Linked DNA regions of Methylotuvimicrobium sp. KM2. The protein of the gene in region 2 interacts with the protein of the main gene of each other region in a pairwise test. Links are inferred from orthologs where the notes say so. Each region holds a gene or a part of one and is shown on either strand. Other genes may lie near its edges. The genes, in order: ftsZ, WJM45_RS17430 and ftsA.

Region 1 (8,205 bases), 320 kb from region 2 along the record:
CAGGGCGTCCTTTTGCCTCTTCCTCATTCAGATATACCGACACATCGCAGCCGCCGCCCCCACGAGCGATGCTCTTAGCGATTTCCACCTTGGCAAAACCGAAGTTTCTGGCCGCAATCCCGCCGAAAACACTAGAGGTCATTCGGCATAATTCCGGAAAATGCGTCACACCCTCTCCAAAAGGACAGCAACTATTTTTAACCCTGATACATTGATTATTCGCCGAATCCAGAGAAAACCCACCGCCGATTTTATTTTTTAACCCAACAACTAAATCGATATAACTTTCCATATTTAAATCTCCATCAATGCTGCGCTCTTCTCGATAAGTTTCTTCAAAAAACCTTCCTGCAGTTCGGGCGATGTATTCGATGAGCTCTTCGCTATGCGTCTTGCCTTGCTGCTCGGCCGCATGCATCAACTCCAACACAAATGTCTGTAAAAAAAAAGTCGGCGTTAAATCGGAAAACGAAGCCTCATTCATGCAACCCCCTTGTGAAATTTAATTTCATAAATTGAAACATAATTTCATAAAAAACACTACCACAACACCTAATCTATTGTTAATAAATATGTTTTTATTGTTAAGTTTATTGGCATAAAGAATGCTTTATTGAGGGGGCTACCTATAAAAAGAGGATTTAAAACCATGACCCAAGACAGACCCCCTTTAGACCCACATCCGCTTAGCGAATATGTTGCGTGGGCCGGCAGTCGAAATCGAGACCCGCTACTAGGCGTATTAAAAGAAAAACTACCGAAAGACCCGAGCCGCGTTCTCGAAATGGCCAGCGGCAGCGGCATGCACATCAATTATTTCGCACCGCATTTCGACCACTTGCATTTTCACCCGTCGGACAAAGACATTGAAGTCTTCAATAACATCAAAAAATTATCCATGGAGCACGACAACGATAACATCGCCGACCCCGCACACCTTGATCTAACCGACCCTGAAACCTGGTTCAATCCCGGCCCTCCGAATAGCTTTTCGGCCATTTTTTGCATAAACATTTTTCAAGTTGCGCCAATAACAATTGCCGATGGTATGATGGAGTGCGCGTCGCATCTTTTGACTGACGAAGGCATTCTGCTGATTTACGGCCCTTTTAAAGTCGAAGACTCATTTACGACCGATAGCAACAAAGAGTTTCATGAAACACTGAGCTCTGCCGGCGTTCCTGAATGGGGCTTAAAAGATGTGGCCGACCTCAGAAAAGCGGCCGAAAGACACGGCATGGAACTAAAAGAACAAATCGATATGCCGGCCAATAACTTTTCTTTAATATTCGGTAAAATTAATTAGACGCACAAATTACCACGCGTCACCAACAATAATAATGAGGAGAAACACATGAGCAATGTATTGAATGAAGTGTTACTTGCCAACCGCGAATACGCTAATAGTTTCGACAAAGGCGATCTGCCGATGCCGCCAGGACGCCGTTTTGCAATCCTAACTTGCATGGACGCTCGTCTCGATCCCGCCAAATACGCCGGTCTTTCCGAGGGTGACGCTCACGTCATCCGCAATGCCGGTGGACGCGCCAGTGACGACGCAATCCGTTCGCTTGTCATTTCCTACAAACTCTTGGGCACCCGAGAATGGTTCGTGATCCATCATACCGACTGCGGCATGGAAACCTTCACGAATGAAATCATGGGCGATTTATTATCTAGCAGTTTAAAAACCGCCTCGGTCGATGCCGATGGCTGGCATGACAGTTGCGAAGGCCCCGGTTGCACCGACGGCAAATACATCAACTGGCTGACCATCAAGGATCAGGCGCAAAGCGTGACCGAGGACGTGATGCGCATCAGAAACAATCCGTTAGTACCGTCCGATATTCCGATTTACGGTTATATCTATGATGTTAAAAACGGTAAATTAATCGAAGTTCCCGAAGCGACTGCGGCGGGACGCGCTTAAAGATGCAGCAGCCATGTTCAGCCGTAGTCATTGGGGTAGGTCCGGAACAAGGACTGGGCGCCACACTCGCCAAATGTTTTTCGTCCAAAGGTTTGCACGTTTTTATTGCAGGTCGAAGTGAAGATAAGCTGCTACATGTGGCCAAAACCATTCGCCAACAAGGCGGATCGGCCACCTTAGTCGTCGCCGATGCAACGGTTGAACACGACATCGTGCATCTTTTCGAAACGATAGCCTTACAGGATTATCCACTCGAAATTGCCGCATACAATGTGGACAGCAATATTCGCAGCCCGCTATTGGAAACCGAAACCGAAACATTCTCTCGATTGTGGCAGCAAAATTGTTTGGGTGGATTTTTATTCGGCAAGGAAGCCGTCTCTTTAATGCTTAAACAGGGCAAAGGCACGCTGTTTTTTACAGGCGCCACCGCTTCGCTGAGAGCAAAACCGCCGTTTACCGCTTTCTCTTCCGCCAAAGCCGGACTCAGAGCCTTGGCGCAAGGCATGGCGCGAGAATTCTCGCCACGCGGCATTCATGTCGTGCATACGATTCTCGACGGCGTGATCGATGGAGAACGAGCCAGAACGCAATTCCCCGAGTTTGTCGCACAAAAGGGCCCGGAAGGCTTGATGCAACTCGATGCAATCGCCGACACCTATTGGGCGATGCACCAACAACACCCGAGCGCCTGGACGCACGAACTCGATTTGCGACCTTTTAAAGAATCTTTTTGACAGAACGTTATGAACCAGACCGACAAAACGTGGCATTTAAAAGGCGGCTACTTCGAAGCTTGTAACTGCGAAACTGCCTGCCCTTGCATATGGCTGAAACCTCCTAGCGAAGGCACCTGTAAATTACTGGTCGCTTGGCATATCGAAACAGGCCATTACCAACAGATTTCGCTTGACAATCTTAATGTAGTCCTGGCCTGCTATTCGCCAGGGACGATGATCGAAGGCAACTGGCAAGCCGCGCTCTATATCGACGACCGCGCCGACGACGACCAAGCCAACGCGATTACCGAAATCTTCGGCGGCCGCGCGGGCGGACATCCGCAAATTTTGATGAGTTTAGTGAGTGAAGTTCTCGGCATCGAAAAAACGCCGATACATTATTCGTCCGAAAACAACCAACGCCGCCTGAGCATTCCGGGCATCGCCGAAGCCGAAATCGAAAGCATTCAAGGCATATCCGGCGGCGAATCGGCAATCAGCAATCCGCCCCTGTGCGTGGTTCCTTCACATGCCTCGATCGTCGCCCGCTCCAAACATTACCGTTACAAAGATTACCAATACGACTGGACCTTCTCGGAACGCAACGGCTTTTACTCCGAATTCGAATACCGCCCCTAAGTCGTGACCCGAACCCAAAACACGCTGTTCGCGGCCTTACTGGCCGTCAATCTAATGGCATGGGCCGGGGTATTCTGGCAATACCGTTACATGACCGAAACGCAGATGGCGGAAATGTGGATGCCGCCCTCCGCGGCTTCGGCATGGTCGACCTTCGATTTCGGCATCGTCTTCTTGATGTGGGCCGTCATGATGATCGCGATGATGCTTCCTTCCGCATTTCCGACCGTGCTGGCATTTGCCACCATTTGCCGCAGACGAGGTCAAAACCTTTTTCGTTTATCCTCGTTGTTCGTGCTCGGCTATTTGAGCATCTGGGTTTTATTCAGCATTGTTTTAGCTCTATTGCAGTGGCAAATGCACGGACTGCTCTGGCTGTCTCCGATGATGAACAACAACAATCGGGCTCTCGCAATTGCTATACTAACGCTGGCCGGCGCCTATCAGTTTTCTCCGACTAAAAATGCTTGCCTAAGTTATTGCCAAAGCCCGGTAGGATTTTTAATGAACCGATGGCGCGATGGAGCAATGGGCGCTTATCGAATGGGGACACAACATGGAGTTGTTTGTTTGGGCTGTTGTTGGGCCGAAATGCTCGTGATGTTTTCGGTTGGCCTGATGAACATTACCGGCATGCTGGTATTAACCTTGATCATAACGCTCGAAAAATTGAGTCCATTCAATGCCGCAACTAGCGCAAGAATTGGTGGACTTCTATTTTTCGCTTGGGCGGGCGTAGTCATGTTTAGCGGCTAACGCTCGCCAAACGAGAAAAAAAGACACGTCCTTGAATTTGATTTCGGAACGGTCACTCGATTTTGCTCTAAAACCGGCCTGCCCCGGGCCGGCCTAGACAAACTACTCCCTTTTGATTGAAAGACCGTCTAAGAATAAAAGGTATGGGATATGTCTATCGAGGACCGCCGTAAACCCATCCATGGGGGCTTGACGGCAGCTAAGCGCCAAGGATGGCGTGAATGCAGATTTTGCAGGAGCAAAAATCTGTCCCTGCTGCCGACATCCTCGCTAGCCACAGCCCATACCTTCTAAAGTTATCTAATTTTTGACTATAAAGGGAGTAAACTTCGCGCGTTCATGTTTTCGGCTTTTATGGCAATGTTATTTTGTTCGTTAGCAAGGCGCGAAAACAGACGTTAATAAACGATGAAACTGTTTCCGCAAAGCTTTTCCGCGCTTACACCTATGCCTTTTACTGCGTAGTTTGACAGGCACCCTGGTATCGAATTTTGATCGGCAATGGTTAAATAAGGCAGATACATCGACAATCGATTTTCCCGAACCGAGAAGGTGAGAAATATACCTTTTGCACTTCAAAATTCGGCAGCGCCTAAGGAGGCGCCGGGGTGCTCGGCCCCTCACCTAGCGCTAGGTGAGGGGCAACATGGAGCTGGCATAGATCCTACATGGACGTATTCACCCAGCACCTAAATTCCACAACCCATTGGCTAGGATTAATTGCCTTGGATAAGTTAGGTGCTGGGTTCACGGCGTCCTTTGACGGGCACCCCGGCGCCGAATTTTGATCTCCGATGAGTATAACAGGGGGGCAGCAATGAATGCTGCCGCCTAAATATCAACCTGAAATAAAAAAAGACTTATCCGGCGACGTCTTTCGCGCTATAAAACGATCGACTATGTCGGCGTAACCAATGTCTGCGCGGAACGCATAAATGAAATCGGCGCTTCGTTTTCGTCATCAAAGGTCACCATCTCCCAAGCATCACGATCTTTAAGCAGCGCACGTAACAACATGTTATTCAATCCGTGCCCGGATTTATAGCCAATAAACTCGCCGATTAAACTGTGGCCAAGTAAATATAGATCACCGATCGCATCGAGAATTTTATGTTTAACGAATTCATCGGCATAACGCAGGCCATCTTCATTGAGGATTTTGTCGTCGTCGACCACGATGGCATTGTCGAGACTGCCGCCCAAAGCCAAGTTATTTTGCCTGAGCATATCGATATCTTTCATGAAACCGAAAGTTCTAGCTCGACTGACTTCCTTGACGAAAGTGGTCGATGAAAAATCCATCACTGCCGTTTTCAAATGATCTTTGAATGCTGGATGTTCGAAATCTATCGTAAAGGTTACTTTGAAACCGTTGAAAGGCTCGAAAGCCGCCCATTTATCGTCTTCCTCGACCCGAATCGGTCGCTTGATACGAATATATTGCTTCGGGCTATCTTGCTCTTCGACGCCGGCGGATTGAAGTAAGAAAACGAAAGGCCCTGCGCTTCCGTCCATAATCGGCACCTCGGCAGCACTAAGATCTATGATGGCATTATCGATGCCGAGCCCGGCGAATGCCGATAATAGATGTTCTATTGTCGATATCTTAATATTATTTTGTACGAGTGTGGTCGACAAGGTCGTTTCGCCGACATTTTCGGGTGTGGCATCGATTGTGACCGGCTCTTCTAAATCCACTCTACGGAACCGAATGCCCGTATTCGGCTCTGCCGGGCGCAAAGTCAAATAAACTTTATCGCCGGTGTGCAGACCAACACCCGTCGCCCGAATAGTATTTTTTAACGTACGCTGTTTTATCATAATCAGTAATGCCAAATAAATGGGGCAAAGCGCCGAATTTTAACACAATTTGATACTGTTTTAAGTAATAAAGCTAGGCATACTTCACACGGCCATATCTACGACTTTTATATTACTCATCGTAAATCAAAATTCGACTCCGGGATGACCGTCAAACGCCCAGCACCTAAATCCCATAGGTTATTGGCAATGATCCAAAATCATGGCTTATTAGGTGCTGAATAAATTATCCAAGATAGTCACGTTCCGGTTTCCTTTGTCTCCCCGTGAAAAACTCTACCTTGGTCGCAGTGAAATCGGTATGCGCTCCCACGCTTTAACGTAGGACCGCATACCGGAGTTTGAAGTGCAAAAGGTGTAGATACCCATTCTGCCCACCGGTTCCCGATTAATCGGCTTGCCGTCTCAAAAACGCTGGAATATCCAAATAGTCCATGTCGACGTCTTTTTTCGGCTGCGCACCGAAACGTGTGTTACGCGGCTCCGGTCGGTTTTGGCGAATCACGGTTGGCTTCTCAAAGTTGGTATAGTCATTATCCACAGCAGCTTGTTTGACCGCTAGTTTGATCGGCGCCGCGACTGCTGCAGGTTGCGAGCCCATGCCGGTCGCGACAACGGTCACCTTGATTTCATCGCCTAGACTTGGGTCGATCGCGGTACCGATTTTGATAATGGCGTCCTCTGCTCCAAACTCATGGACGATATTACCAACTTCATCGAATTCGGAAATCATCATATCGGCGGCACTGATGTTAACTAAGATACCGCGCGCGCCTTGTAGATTGATGTCTTCCAATAATGGACAGGCAATGGCTTTTTCCGCTGCTTCTCTCGCTCTGTTTTCGCCGGATGCGGAACCGGTGCCCATTATAGCGGCTCCCATTCCCGACATCACGGTTCTAACATCGGCAAAATCAACATTGATCATACCCGGATGGGTAATCAATTCAGTAATGCCTTGGACCGCATCTAATAGCACATTGTTGGCGGCACTGAAGGCGCTCATCAACGAAATATTGTTACCCAATACCGGCAGTAATTTTTGATTCGGGATCGTTATCAAGGAGTCGACATATTTTTCCAATGCGACAATACCCTGTTCGGCGACCGCCATTTTCTTTTTGCCTTCAAAGTGAAACGGCTTGGTCACGACCGCCACGGTTAAAATCCCCAAGTCTTTGGCGATCTCGGCAATAATCGGAATCGCGCCGGTCCCGGTTCCGCCACCCATGCCGGCTGTCAAGAACACCATGTCGGCACCTTGTATGACTTCACGAACTCTATCTCGATTTTCTTCGGCGGCTTGCTGACCCACATTTGGATCGGTTCCGGCGCCCAAACCTTTTGTTAATTCCGCGCCTAATTGAATGATTGTATCGACATTGAGCTTCTTCAATGCTTGAGCATCCGTGTTGGCACAAATAAATTGCACGCCGTCGATCTGTTTTTCAACCATATGGTTGACCGCGTTTCCGCCGCCACCGCCGACCCCAATGACTTTTATCACGGCATTTTCAGCGCCGACATCCAACAACTCGTATTTCATTTCGATTCCCCTTACAAAATCACAATTTTTTGTTCTTAAAAATTACCCTGAAACCATTTCTTTATCTTGCCGATGAACCCGGTGTTTTCGACATCGAGCCCTTCAAAACTTCCTCTATGTTCTTTCCCATAGAGCAACAATCCAACCCCTGTGGAATGGATAGGGTTTTTCACCGCATCGGTCAATCCCGATACATGTTGTGGCACCCCCATGCGAACTGGCATATGAAATATCTCCTCGGCCAACTCTATCAATCCCGTTACTTTCGAGCTTCCTCCCGTCACCACGATTCCCGCGGCTATCATTTCTTCGTATCCGCTACGTCTTAATTCCGCTTGCACCAGCAGCATCAATTCTTCATATCGCGGTTCGATAATTTCCGCCAGATTTTGCACCGATATTTTACGCGGAGCTCGATCTCCGATACTCGGCACTTCGATCAATTGTTCGGTATTGGCTAATTGTGTCAATGCGCAAGCATATTTCTGCTTGATTTGTTCGGCATTTTGCGTCGGCGTTCTAAGAGCTACCGCGATATCGTTAGTCACCTGATCACCAGCTATCGGTATCACGGCCGTATGCTTGATTGCACCGTTAGCGAATACCGCGATATCGGTCGTGCCGCCTCCGATATCGATCAAACAAACCCCTAAATCCTTTTCATCTTCGGTTAGCACCGAATTACAAGACGCCAGCTGCTCCAAAACGATATCGTCGACTTCGAGTCCGCAACGGCGTATGCATTTGATTATGTTTTGCGCGGCGCTGGCGCTGCCGGTCACCATATGGACTTT
Region 2 (8,324 bases):
CGGTATCTTGTCCGCTAGCGCTATACAAAATCAGAAAGCTTAGGCTAAGAACTAGCAGTAAACATATCAGCAAGGGAATGTCGATATGCAGTTTTCTCAATAGATTGCCGAGGAGCGAGTGCGGTACGAATTGTTCACTGCGCGTTTCGGTCTTCATCGCTAGGTTCCTGTAAATATTGACGAATGATTTTTCCGGCTATCGGTGCCGCAACCGAGCCGCCATGGCCGCCGTTTTCGGCAATGACGGCAACCGCGATTTGTGGGTCGTGAGCCGGCGCGAATGCCATGAATAAAGCATGGTCGCGTAGTTTAAAAGCGATTTCGTTTTCGTTATAGCGCTTTTCTTGTTTTACGGTAAAGACCTGGGCCGTGCCGGTTTTGCCGGCAATTTGATAATCGATGCCGCGGCTGATGACTCTGGCTGTACCTCTGGCGCTATGGACGACATTGATCATCGCGGAGACGACCGCGTCGATATTTCTGGGATTTAGCGCGAGGGTGGTTTCCGGTTTGGCTTCTGCGGGTTTCAGAATGCCATTCTCGGTAAACGAGTCCACTAAGTGCGGGTGGACGACCTTGCCTCTATTGGCCAGCGTAGCAGTAGCCCGAGCCAATTGCAGCGGCGTGACTTGGGTATAGCCTTGGCCGATGCCGGTAATAACCGTTTCGCCGGGATACCAAGATTGATTACGGGCTTTGCGCTTCCATTGTTTAGAGGGCTGTAGGCCTGATAGTTCGCCGACTAGGTCAATGCCTGATTTTTCTCCGAAGCCGAACTTCGTGAAGAAACGGTGGATATTGTCGATGCCGAGCGATAAAGCCAGGCTGTAAAAGTACACGTCGCAAGACTGCACGATTGCGAGATTCAGGTCAACCGTTCCATGGCCGCCTCTTTTCCAATCCCGGTACTTATGTTTGACATTGGGAAGTTGAAAATAACCGGGGCAATAAGTTTTTTGGCCTGGGTGAGTCACTTGATATTCAAGCCCGGCCAATGCCATGAAAGGCTTGATCGTTGAGCCGGGCGGGTATTGTCCTCTTAGCGCCCGATTGAACATCGGTTGGGCATCCGAGGTTTGCAGTTCTTTATAAGATTTGCTGTCGATTCCGTAGACGAACGGGTTCGGATCGAAGCCGGGGCGACTTGTAAAAACCAAGACGCCGCCGGTTTTTATCTCGATCGCCACGACCGCCCCGTTATAAATATCGAGAGCATCATAAGCGGTCTTTTGTAGATCGATATCGAGGGTTAGATGTAGGTTCGAGCCCGCAGTCGGGTCGACTGTTTTTAAAGTGCTGATCGCTCGGGATTGCGCGTTGGTTTCTATTTCGGCATAGCCGGCCTTGCCGTGTAGTTCGGTCTCATAAGCTAACTCGATTCCAACTTTGCCGACATGGTGGGTGCCGCGATATTCGGAGACAGGGAGTCTTTTTAATTCATTTTCGTTGATACGCCCAACATAACCGATGACATGCGAGGTTAGAATGTCGTAGGGATAGTGTCTGACCAGGCGAGCATGAATATCGACGCCCGGAAAATAAGGTCTAACTGCAGCGAATTTGGCGATTTCTTCCTCGGACATGCGCAGCAATAGCGGTGTGCTGGTAAAGCGTTTTTCGCGTTTGCGCAATTTTTGGTACTGCTCGATTTTATCTTCGGGAATGTCCAGTAATTCTTGTAATCGAGCGAGTGTGTCGTCGAGATCTTTGATTTGTTCGGGGATTAGTTCAAGGCTGTATGTTGGAACATTATCGGCCAACACTCTACCTTTTCGGTCGAAGATGATGCCGCGGGTCGGTGGCAGCGGCGATATTTTAATATGGTTGTTTTTAGCTAGGGTCGCGTAATGTTCGTGACCGACAATCTGCAAATAAACCAAGCGAACGATTAAGCCGGTCGATAGCAGTAGAATGAAGATTAGCGCGACAAACGCGCGCCCAGTAAAAATGCGGTTTTCCTCCGCCGGGTTTTTTATGGTGTAGGTGCGAGGCATGAGACAAACGATTCAACGAATGCGTCGGTATAGTCGTATTGCACGCAAAGAAAAAAAGACTAAGGGCCAGAAAAAGGTGCCGGTTAGTACAGGTAACCAAAAAGTGTAAGAAGCGCGTGCGATAGTTTGGCTATCAGTGATCCAGAATATCAAAAATTGAGATACGAGTAGGCAAAAAAAGATAAATAGTCCTTGTTGCAGAATCGGGTATTGTCTGAGTCGCTTGTGTAGCCTCAAGCACAGGAAGGCTACCAGTGAGTTGGTGAGCGCATTTAAACCCAGCATTCTACCGGTTAATACATCAGTCAGTAAGCCAATGGTCCAAGCGCTAAATATGCCGACTCGGTCGGGCGCGGCCAGTACCCAGTAAATAACCACGAGTAATATCCAATTGGGATTGAATTGCGCCAAGGGTTGAGGCCAGGCGGCGATATTCAGGCACATGGCAAAAATAATCGAGAGAAGATAGCGACCGTAGCCGAAAGCATTATTCTTCGGCATGGTTTTCGTCCGCTTGTTCTGATTCATGAGTTTCCAGCGGGATAGGTGCTTCGCTTTTCCATACGATTAACAATTCCCGGCTTCGATTTAATTGTGCCTTTGGTGTTGCGTATATTTCGGCAAAAGGTTTGTTAGGCTGGGGGATTATTTTTTCGACTACAGCAACCGGATAGCCTTGCGGAAAAATACCGCCTAGGCCTGAACTAATCAGCAGATCGCCTTCCTTGATGTCGGCGTTGTTTGCTAAATAAGGCAATATTAGCCTATTGATTCGCCCGCTGCCGACTGCGATCGTACGTAAGCCGTTGCGATTGATCTGTACTGGAATTGCATGGCCGGGATCGGTAATTAACATGATCTCTGAGTTAAGCGGAAGCGCGCGGTATACTTGGCCGACCACGCCATATGCATCCAAAACCGCTTGCTGAGCATGCACGCCGAATCGTGTTCCTTTATCAACGACGACGACATGTTCGAAAGGTGCTAGGTTAACGGATAATAACTCAGCCACCAGTACCTGTTCGCCCAGTTTAAAGGATTTTTCCAGCAATGCCCTTAGCCGGATATTTTCTTTCTCCAGGGCTTCATATTTAAGCAATTGGGATTTGTAAATCAATTGTTCTTGGCGTAGCCGTTCATTTTCTTCATTTAAACTATAAAGTGATTTTATCGATTCTACGGTTTCTTTTGAGTGATGTAGAGGCCAGTCTGTAATCGATTGAATCGGATAGGTAATCATTGATAGCACGCTGCGAAGTTTGTCCAGTTGCGAGCTTTTGCGTTCAGCGACCAGAAGCGCGATTGAAGCCACTACTGCCACCAGCAGTCGCGTATTAATCGAAGGGCCGGTGGCAAATAAAGGATTAATAACGATTACCTCGAAAATGAACCGTATAGGCAAAGATATTTCGCGCGGTCATGTTTGCGGGTTTCTGACGAGCTCTTTTGGTCGATAGCATTGCCATAAAAGCTACAAGCATGATCGCTCGATGTATATCCGATATACGGACAGAATATTATTTGGATAGTTCGATTGTGTATCATTCGAATCGACATTCTATCCGTGGAAATTGATTTAGTAAGGATTTCGTGATTATAATGTCCTGGAACTATGAGTTGTGTTGAGGTTTCGGTAACTCGCTGGGTCTGCCAATCGAGCAACCGAGCCCTCCATAAAATAAGGAAGTTATTTACGACCAAATCCTAAGCTATTCAAAGCTTCGATTCTGCCGAGTCAATCGGCGTGGCGAGTTATTGTTTTCGGTTGAAGTTATTCTAGCGAAAATGCGCTAGGGCCCTTTTTATCCAGCATTTCCAAAACGATTCCACCGCCTCGAGCCACGCAGGTTAGAGGGTCGTCGGCGATATAAACCGGTAGTCCGGTTTCCTCTGCGATCAAACGATCGATATCTTTAAGTAGTGCGCCGCCGCCGGTCAGAACGATACCTCGGTTCGCGACATCGGCGCCGAGCTCCGGCGGAGTCTGTTCCAGTGCGACTTTAACAGAACCGACGATGCCGGACAAAGGGTCTTGAAGTGCTTCCAGAATTTCATTACTGTTTAATGAAAAGCTGCGCGGTACGCCTTCGGCGAGATTGCGCCCTTTAACTTCAATTTCTTTGACTTCGCTACCCGGGTAAGCCGCCCCAATTTCATGTTTGATGCGTTCGGCTGTGGCCTCGCCGATCAGTGTGCCGTAATTACGGCGGACATAATTGATGATCGCCTCATCGAAACGATCGCCTCCGATTCGTACCGATGCCGAATAGACAATACCGTTCAATGAGATGACGGCGACTTCCGATGTACCTCCGCCTATATCGAGCACCATCGAACCTTGGGCTTCATCGACGGGGAGTCCTGCTCCGACCGCAGCCGACATAGGTTCCTCGATTAAATACACTTCACGGGCGCCGGCCATCGAGGCGGACTCTCGAATCGCTCGGCGTTCTACTTGAGTGGAGCCGCATGGGACGCAAATCAGGATACGAGGGCTAGGGCGTAGGAGTTTATTTTCGTGAACCTTCTCGATGAAATACCGCAGCATGCGTTCGGTTACGGCGAAATCAGCAATCACGCCATCTTTTAAAGGACGAATCGCGGTGATGTTGCCGGGAGTTCGGCCTAACATCATTTTGGCCTCCATACCTACTGCCGCGATGGTTTTAGCTCCGCGAATTTTGTCTTCCTTGATGGCCACAACCGAAGGCTCGTTTAATACGATTCCTTTTCCCGGAACGTAAATCAAAGTGTTGGCGGTTCCTAAATCTATCGAGAGATCGTTGGAAAAAAGGCCGCGTATTCGTTTGAACATTTATTAACCTGTATCCTGAGCGAATAAATTGTATTACTTTATCAATCAAGCGGGTAATTGAGCAAGATATAAAGTATTATACTTAACGCAATTTAAAATGCCGTTTCATTTTTCGCCTTTCGCCGCTTTGTAATTAAACGCTTTTCCCTGCAAGGGGAGCGATAAGTCGAGAGTTGATTTTTAAGGCAGCGTGGATATGACGTTTCAGTCACGCGTCTTTAGGAATTCGTGAAAATAACTTACTGTGAAAGTTCGTAGATTTTGGTTCTTTATCTAATTTTTCGATATAAGAAGCTCGGCAGAGAAAATGCCGGTTCCGGAGAGGGGGCGGTGGCTCGATCGACAGCCGCCGTCGAGCCTACATGGACGTATTCACCCAGCACCTAAATTCCATAGCCCTTTGGCTATGCTAACTATCTTGCGTAATTTAGGTGCTGGGTTCACGGCGTCCTGTCGGGCGAGTGACCGCACCCTCCGCCACCAGAGAACTTTCATTTGCCGGGGCGATGGCCAGACCTACATGAACGTTACTGTAATTATGAGTTTTGTAGCAGGTTCGGTAATTCGCTTGCAGGACCTCGTAAACTCAGCACCTAAGTTCCATAGTCTATTGGCCATGATTGATTGTATAGATAATTTAGTTGTTGGGTGAATGCAGATTTTGCAGGAGCAAAAATCTGCAAACGGCATGGATGGCGTGAATGCAGATTTTGCAGGAGCAAAAATCTGCCCTGCCGCCGAGAGATGTCAACCGAGCAATCTAGCGTGCTTACTTGTAATTATTCACACCCCCTATCGTTCCCACGCTCCGGCGTGGGAATGAAGACCGAGACGCTCTAGCGTCTCGTACCGCTGGAGCGGTACTCAGGCGTTCCCATGCAGAGCGTGGGAACGATAATTTCCGGGGGACTGAATAGTTACGCTTACTTTGCATTAAATAATGGGAAAGTTATTTATGACCGAATTCTTAGCAATCAATGCTCGAAACCAAAAATAGCAAGCTCATGCTGAATAGCTACCCAAAAAATTATGAAACGCTCGGATTTTGAGTTGCGAATAGTCATGTTTTCGGATTAATGATTAATGGAGTTGTAAAATGTCTTTAACGACCGACGATGTAAATAAAATCGCGCATTTAGCAAGGTTGGGCGTCGATATCCAAGATGTCGATACTTATGCGCATGATTTATCGGGGATACTCGATTTGGTTACGCAAATGAGCCAATTAAATACCGAGGGAGTTGCGCCCATGGCGCATCCGATGGAGCAAGGCCAGAGGTTGAGACCGGATCGGGTAACCGAAACGAATATGAGAGAAAAATTTCAAGCGATTGCACCTCAAGTCGAAGCGGGATTGTATTTAGTCCCTAAGGTGATCGAATGAAGGATGGGGAAAGGCTATGAATAATAAAACCATCGCCGAACTAGCTAAAGGCTTGCGTTCCGGCGAATTTTCCAGCGTGGAGTTGACGCAAGACTATTTAGAGCGGATTCGGCAGTTTTCGGCGCTCAATACATATATTACTGTGACGGCCGAGCAGGCGCTTGCCCAAGCCGAAGCCGCGGATAAACGGTTGGCTGCAGGAACGGCCGATTTATTAACCGGAATACCGGTTGCGCAAAAAGATATTTTCTGCACAGATGGTGTAAAAACGTCTTGCGGTTCGAAGATGCTCGATAATTTCATTTCGCCGTACAATGCCACTGTCGTCGAAAAACTTAATGCCGCCGGCGCAGTGATGCTCGGTAAATCGAATATGGATGAATTTGCAATGGGCTCGTCGAACGAAACCAGTTTTTATGGTTCGGTCCAGAACCCTTGGAATGTTTCGTGCGTTCCGGGCGGTTCTTCGGGCGGGTCGGCCGCGGCGGTTGCCGCAGGACTCACGGCAGGTGCGACAGGTTCGGATACCGGTGGTTCGATACGTCAACCGGCGGCTTTCTGCGGTATTACCGGTTTGAAGCCGACTTACGGGCGCGTGTCCCGATATGGCATGATTGCCTATGCCTCGAGCCTCGATCAAGGCGGTCCGATGACGCGTACTGCCGAGGATGCGGCGATCATGCTGCAAGCGATGGCCGGTTTCGACGAGAAGGATTCGACTAGCGTCGATATACCGGTTCCCGATTATTCGGCCGGCCTGAATCAGCCGTTAAGCGGTTTGAAAATCGGTCTGCCGAAAGAATTTTTCGGCGAAGGGTTGAACGGCGAAATTGCAGCAGTCATCGAAACAGCCGTCAATGAATATCGCAAATTGGGTGCCGAGGTCAAAGAAGTCTCGATGCCGAATCTGAAACACGCGATTCCGGCTTATTATGTGATTGCGCCGGCCGAATGCTCGGCGAATCTATCGCGTTTCGACGGCGTTCGTTTCGGCTACCGTTGCGACAATCCGGCCGATTTGACCGACCTATACACGCGCTCGCGCGGCGAGGCATTTGGCAAGGAAGTCAAGCGTCGCATCTTGATCGGAACCTATGCTTTGTCGGCCGGTTATTACGATGCCTATTATTTAAAAGCTCAAAAAGTCAGGCGTTTGATCACTGACGATTTCAAAAGCGCATTGGCCGAGGTCGATGTGCTGATGGGTCCGGTATCGCCGACGGTGGCGTTCGGTCTCGGCGAAAAAACCGGCGACCCGATTCAAATGTATTTGTCCGATATTTATACAATCGCGGTCAATCTGGCAGGTCTTCCGGCCATGTCGATTCCGGCCGGTTTCGTTGACAATAAACCGGTTGGTTTGCAAATCATCGGGAATTATTTTGCCGAGGACCGGTTGTTGAATGTAGCTCATCGCTATCAGATGAATACTGACTGGCACAAACAGGTGCCGAAAGGGTTCGAATAAGAGGTTGGATATGGCCAAGGTTACCGAATTGTCTCAATTGGATATGAACGGGAGTTACAGCTACGCCGATTATTTGACGTGGCGTTTGGATCAAACGGTCGAGTTGATCAAGGGCAAGATCTTTACGATGTCGCCGGCGCCGAATGTCAAGCATCAGCGGATTTCTCGCAATCTTTTCAAGCCGATCGTTAATTATATGGCAGATAAACGCTGCGAAGTCTTCTCGGCCCCGTTCGACGTCAAGCTTTACGATCGCCGCAAATCGAAATTGAGCGACCGCGAAGTTTTTAGTGTCGTACAGCCCGATTTGTGCGTGATTTGCGATAAAAACAAATTGACCGAACAAGGCTGCGACGGCGCGCCCGATTGGATCATCGAAGTGCTTTCTCCGGGCAATAATAAGAAGGAGCTTCGCTTCAAATACGATCTGTATCAGGAAAGCGGCGTCGGCGAATACTGGTTGGTGTTTCCGTATGAACGCGCCGTGCAGCAATTTGTGTTGGACCGGGATGGCGAAGCCTATCGGCTCCACGCCCTCTATGCAGGCGACGAATCGGCACAGCCCTATCTTTTTCCCGAACTAAAAATCGATTTGGCCGAAGTTTTTGCCGAATAAATCAATAAGGAACAAGCAATGAATTCACAATGGGAAGTCGTCATCGG
Region 3 (4,357 bases), 320 kb from region 2 along the record:
TGGACGATATTACCAACTTCATCGAATTCGGAAATCATCATATCGGCGGCACTGATGTTAACTAAGATACCGCGCGCGCCTTGTAGATTGATGTCTTCCAATAATGGACAGGCAATGGCTTTTTCCGCTGCTTCTCTCGCTCTGTTTTCGCCGGATGCGGAACCGGTGCCCATTATAGCGGCTCCCATTCCCGACATCACGGTTCTAACATCGGCAAAATCAACATTGATCATACCCGGATGGGTAATCAATTCAGTAATGCCTTGGACCGCATCTAATAGCACATTGTTGGCGGCACTGAAGGCGCTCATCAACGAAATATTGTTACCCAATACCGGCAGTAATTTTTGATTCGGGATCGTTATCAAGGAGTCGACATATTTTTCCAATGCGACAATACCCTGTTCGGCGACCGCCATTTTCTTTTTGCCTTCAAAGTGAAACGGCTTGGTCACGACCGCCACGGTTAAAATCCCCAAGTCTTTGGCGATCTCGGCAATAATCGGAATCGCGCCGGTCCCGGTTCCGCCACCCATGCCGGCTGTCAAGAACACCATGTCGGCACCTTGTATGACTTCACGAACTCTATCTCGATTTTCTTCGGCGGCTTGCTGACCCACATTTGGATCGGTTCCGGCGCCCAAACCTTTTGTTAATTCCGCGCCTAATTGAATGATTGTATCGACATTGAGCTTCTTCAATGCTTGAGCATCCGTGTTGGCACAAATAAATTGCACGCCGTCGATCTGTTTTTCAACCATATGGTTGACCGCGTTTCCGCCGCCACCGCCGACCCCAATGACTTTTATCACGGCATTTTCAGCGCCGACATCCAACAACTCGTATTTCATTTCGATTCCCCTTACAAAATCACAATTTTTTGTTCTTAAAAATTACCCTGAAACCATTTCTTTATCTTGCCGATGAACCCGGTGTTTTCGACATCGAGCCCTTCAAAACTTCCTCTATGTTCTTTCCCATAGAGCAACAATCCAACCCCTGTGGAATGGATAGGGTTTTTCACCGCATCGGTCAATCCCGATACATGTTGTGGCACCCCCATGCGAACTGGCATATGAAATATCTCCTCGGCCAACTCTATCAATCCCGTTACTTTCGAGCTTCCTCCCGTCACCACGATTCCCGCGGCTATCATTTCTTCGTATCCGCTACGTCTTAATTCCGCTTGCACCAGCAGCATCAATTCTTCATATCGCGGTTCGATAATTTCCGCCAGATTTTGCACCGATATTTTACGCGGAGCTCGATCTCCGATACTCGGCACTTCGATCAATTGTTCGGTATTGGCTAATTGTGTCAATGCGCAAGCATATTTCTGCTTGATTTGTTCGGCATTTTGCGTCGGCGTTCTAAGAGCTACCGCGATATCGTTAGTCACCTGATCACCAGCTATCGGTATCACGGCCGTATGCTTGATTGCACCGTTAGCGAATACCGCGATATCGGTCGTGCCGCCTCCGATATCGATCAAACAAACCCCTAAATCCTTTTCATCTTCGGTTAGCACCGAATTACAAGACGCCAGCTGCTCCAAAACGATATCGTCGACTTCGAGTCCGCAACGGCGTATGCATTTGATTATGTTTTGCGCGGCGCTGGCGCTGCCGGTCACCATATGGACTTTCGCTTCGAGACGAATACCCGACATACCGATCGGCTCCTTGATACCGTCTTGCAGATCGATCACAAATTCTTGCGGCAAAATATGCAAAATTTTCTGATCGGCCGGGATCGCAACCGCTCGTGCCGAATCTATCACTCGATCGATATCGTATTGCGTCACTTCCTTTTCCTTTATCGCAACGATACCGTGCGAATTGAGGCTGCGAATATGGCCGCCGGCGATTCCGGCGAATACCGAGGTAATTTGGCAACCGGCCATCAGCTCAGCTTCCTCGACAGCTCGTCTAATCGATTGCACGGTCGACTCCAGATTGACCACGACGCCTTTTTTCAAACCTCTTGAAGTCGTACATCCGATACCGATGACTTCCATTTCGCCGCCGTCCGTATATTCGCCGACAATAGCCGCGACTTTGGAAGTTCCTATATCGAGCCCGACTACTACATTTCGATCTGATTTTTTTGCCATTATATAAACTCTTACAACGCTCTTATCTTCGTCTGTTAGGACTGTCGCCGCTCGGCGGCCATTTTTTTCCAGTCAATTGCTTTAGCTTCCGGCTTCCACAACACGGTATATCCGTTTGGATATCTTAAATCGACTTTGGCCATCGCATCGATTTGCTCCGGCTCAAACAATTGCAGTGTTTTCAAAAATCGCTGAAAACTTTTAAGTTGCTCCTTCCTGCCCAGCAAAACCTCCGTTCCATTACTCAACAGAATCCGCCATGATCGCCTTTCATCAATAACGAATTCACTTAACCCTAAGGCCCGATCGGCTAACGTTATGCTGATGCCTTTCATAATCTCCAGTACTTTTTGCTGCTGTCCGGAAGGCCCCACCAACATCGGTAAATGATCGAAGCGGTCGACATTCGCCGGGATAAACACCTCTCCACGAGCATTGAGTAAGCCGACCTTCCCCCAGCGCGCTACAGCTGCCTGCTCATATACTTTTATATCAATCGCATCGGGCCAAACTCTTTTGACGCTGACTTTATCGACCCAAGGCATTTGTTCGACCGCTTCCTTGATCGCCTCGATATCGGCGGAAAAAAAACCCGTCTTTACCAGAGGCAACAATATTTCCTTCACTTCGCTTTTGCTAATATATTGAAAAACCCCTTCCGTCCTAACGTATTTGATGGCGGTAGCATGCGCTTCGTAATTCTTTAGACTGCCCCAAACGACCCACATAATTCCTATCAGTATCACGATACTCGCTATAATTCCGGAACCTCGCATGATTCCTTATCCGCAACTCGTTTCGAGAATTCGCCATACCAATTCCTCAAAACTGATTCCCGCCTGTTTGGCGGCCATCGGCACTAAGCTATGATCGGTCATGCCGGGTACGGTATTGACTTCAATCAACTGCGTCTGACCGGAATTATCGATGAACGCATCAACCCGCGCCCAACCCTCGACCGCCAGCGCCTCGCAAGCCGACACCGCCAATACCTGAAGACGCTGTTCCACCTCCGCATCTAGTCCGCATGGACAATGATAGCGAGTGGTATTCGCTCTATATTTCGCTTCGAAATCGTAAAACACATTCGGCGTTTCGAGGCGAATCACAGGCAGCGCTTCACCGCTCAATACCGCGATCGTATATTCGTTGCCGTTAACCCAGGCCTCGGCATAGACATCGCACTCGGATTGCATAGCCAGACGATAAGCTTCAACCAATTCCGTTAAGCTATTCGCCTTGCTCATGCCGATACTGGACCCTTCCAAAGCCGGCTTAACGATAAGCGGTAAGCCAAGCTTTTCTATGCAAGCCTGCGCATCGTTTTCGCTTTTCAATAAAAACCATTTCGGTGTCGGCAAGCCTAAACCCTGCCAACATAATTTTGTGCGCAGTTTATCCATACTCAAGGCTGAAGCTAATACGCCGCTACCCGTATAAGGCAAACGCATCGCCTCTAAAACGCCTTGTAAGACACCGTCCTCGCCACCGCGACCGTGAATAATATTGAAGACGCGGTCCGCTTTGACATCGGTTAGTGCATCAATCGCGCTGCCGGTGACATCAACGGCTTCAACGTCTAAGCCTTGGCTTTTCAATGCCTGAAACACCGCGGCGCCACTGATCAATGAAATTTCGCGTTCCGCTGCCGTACCGCCCATGAGCACGGCCACGCGCCCGAATTGTCCGGGTTTTTTTATTTGAGTCGGCTTCATAAAGATTCACCCACCACACAAACTTCTGTTAGCAATCTTACCCCCTGCATTGTTTCCACAGTGTCCTGCACATGGCCGATCAGCGCTTCGATATCCGCCGCGTTGGCACCGCCTGTATTGACGATGAAGTTAGCGTGCTTGACCGATACTTCGGCGCCTCCAATGCGGTAGCCTTTCAATCCGCATGCTTCTATCAACCGAGCGGCAAAATCGCCCGGCGGATTTTTGAATACCGAGCCGCAACTCGGCTGGTTGGTCGGTTGTGTCTGATTGCGTCGTTCCAACAATATCTTTATTTTTTGCTGGCTCTCGGCGACATCCCCCGGTTCCAGCCTCAACTCGGCGGACAAAAACCATTCTTGCGCCGGACCCGATACCGAGCGATAGGCTATGTCGTAATCCGGGCGGTTTCGTTGTCTAACTTGTCCGAACGCATCAACCGTTTCAACGCTGTCAACGATAGCCCAAGTCTCACCGCCAAAAGCCCCGGCGTTCATTTTCAACGCACCGCCGAGAGTACCGGGAATAC

Evidence for each region.
Region 1: the proteins of WJM45_RS17430 (region 2) and ftsZ interact in binary tests that used the Escherichia coli proteins (3 or more experiments, as listed by UniProt). The link is inferred for Methylotuvimicrobium sp. KM2 from one-to-one orthologs.
Region 3: the proteins of WJM45_RS17430 (region 2) and ftsA interact in binary tests that used the Escherichia coli proteins (3 or more experiments, as listed by UniProt). The link is inferred for Methylotuvimicrobium sp. KM2 from one-to-one orthologs.

The regions. Positions count from the first base shown.
Region 1 is NZ_CP150634.1:4,450,453-4,458,657, forward strand. The notes cover bases 5,333-8,205. They hold ftsZ (cell division protein FtsZ), read right to left. Parts: upstream 7,412-8,205; coding sequence 6,254-7,411; downstream 5,333-6,253. Other genes in these bases: lpxC (UDP-3-O-acyl-N-acetylglucosamine deacetylase), read right to left, coding at 5,333-5,865; ftsA (cell division protein FtsA), read right to left, coding at 7,447-8,205. Also shown: WJM45_RS18730 (sigma 54-interacting transcriptional regulator), read right to left, coding at 1-484; WJM45_RS18735 (DUF938 domain-containing protein), read left to right, coding at 650-1,306; WJM45_RS18740 (carbonic anhydrase), read left to right, coding at 1,355-1,930; WJM45_RS18745 (SDR family NAD(P)-dependent oxidoreductase), read left to right, coding at 1,933-2,667; WJM45_RS18750 (DUF1326 domain-containing protein), read left to right, coding at 2,677-3,288; WJM45_RS18755 (DUF2182 domain-containing protein), read left to right, coding at 3,292-4,044; more of lpxC, read right to left, coding at 4,942-5,332. UniProt on the Escherichia coli protein: Essential cell division protein that forms a contractile ring structure (Z ring) at the future cell division site. The regulation of the ring assembly controls the timing and the location of cell division.
Region 2 is NZ_CP150634.1:4,131,777-4,140,100, reverse strand. The notes cover bases 2,788-5,700. They hold WJM45_RS17430 (rod shape-determining protein), read right to left. Parts: upstream 4,810-5,700; coding sequence 3,766-4,809; downstream 2,788-3,765. Other genes in these bases: mreC (rod shape-determining protein MreC), read right to left, coding at 2,788-3,363. Also shown: rod shape-determining protein RodA, read right to left, coding at 1-157; mrdA (penicillin-binding protein 2), read right to left, coding at 135-1,994; rod shape-determining protein MreD, read right to left, coding at 2,007-2,495; more of mreC, read right to left, coding at 2,482-2,787; Asp-tRNA(Asn)/Glu-tRNA(Gln) amidotransferase subunit GatC, read left to right, coding at 5,906-6,193; Asp-tRNA(Asn)/Glu-tRNA(Gln) amidotransferase subunit GatA, read left to right, coding at 6,210-7,661; WJM45_RS17415 (Uma2 family endonuclease), read left to right, coding at 7,672-8,277; Asp-tRNA(Asn)/Glu-tRNA(Gln) amidotransferase subunit GatB, read left to right, coding at 8,296-8,324. UniProt on the Escherichia coli protein: Forms membrane-associated dynamic filaments that are essential for cell shape determination. Acts by regulating cell wall synthesis and cell elongation, and thus cell shape.
Region 3 is NZ_CP150634.1:4,457,013-4,461,369, forward strand. The notes cover bases 1-2,865. They hold ftsA (cell division protein FtsA), read right to left. Parts: upstream 2,114-2,865; coding sequence 887-2,113; downstream 1-886. Other genes in these bases: ftsZ (cell division protein FtsZ), read right to left, coding at 1-851; WJM45_RS18775 (cell division protein FtsQ/DivIB), read right to left, coding at 2,149-2,865. Also shown: more of WJM45_RS18775, read right to left, coding at 2,866-2,889; WJM45_RS18780 (D-alanine--D-alanine ligase), read right to left, coding at 2,896-3,828; murB (UDP-N-acetylmuramate dehydrogenase), read right to left, coding at 3,825-4,357. UniProt on the Escherichia coli protein: Essential cell division protein that assists in the assembly of the Z ring. May serve as the principal membrane anchor for the Z ring.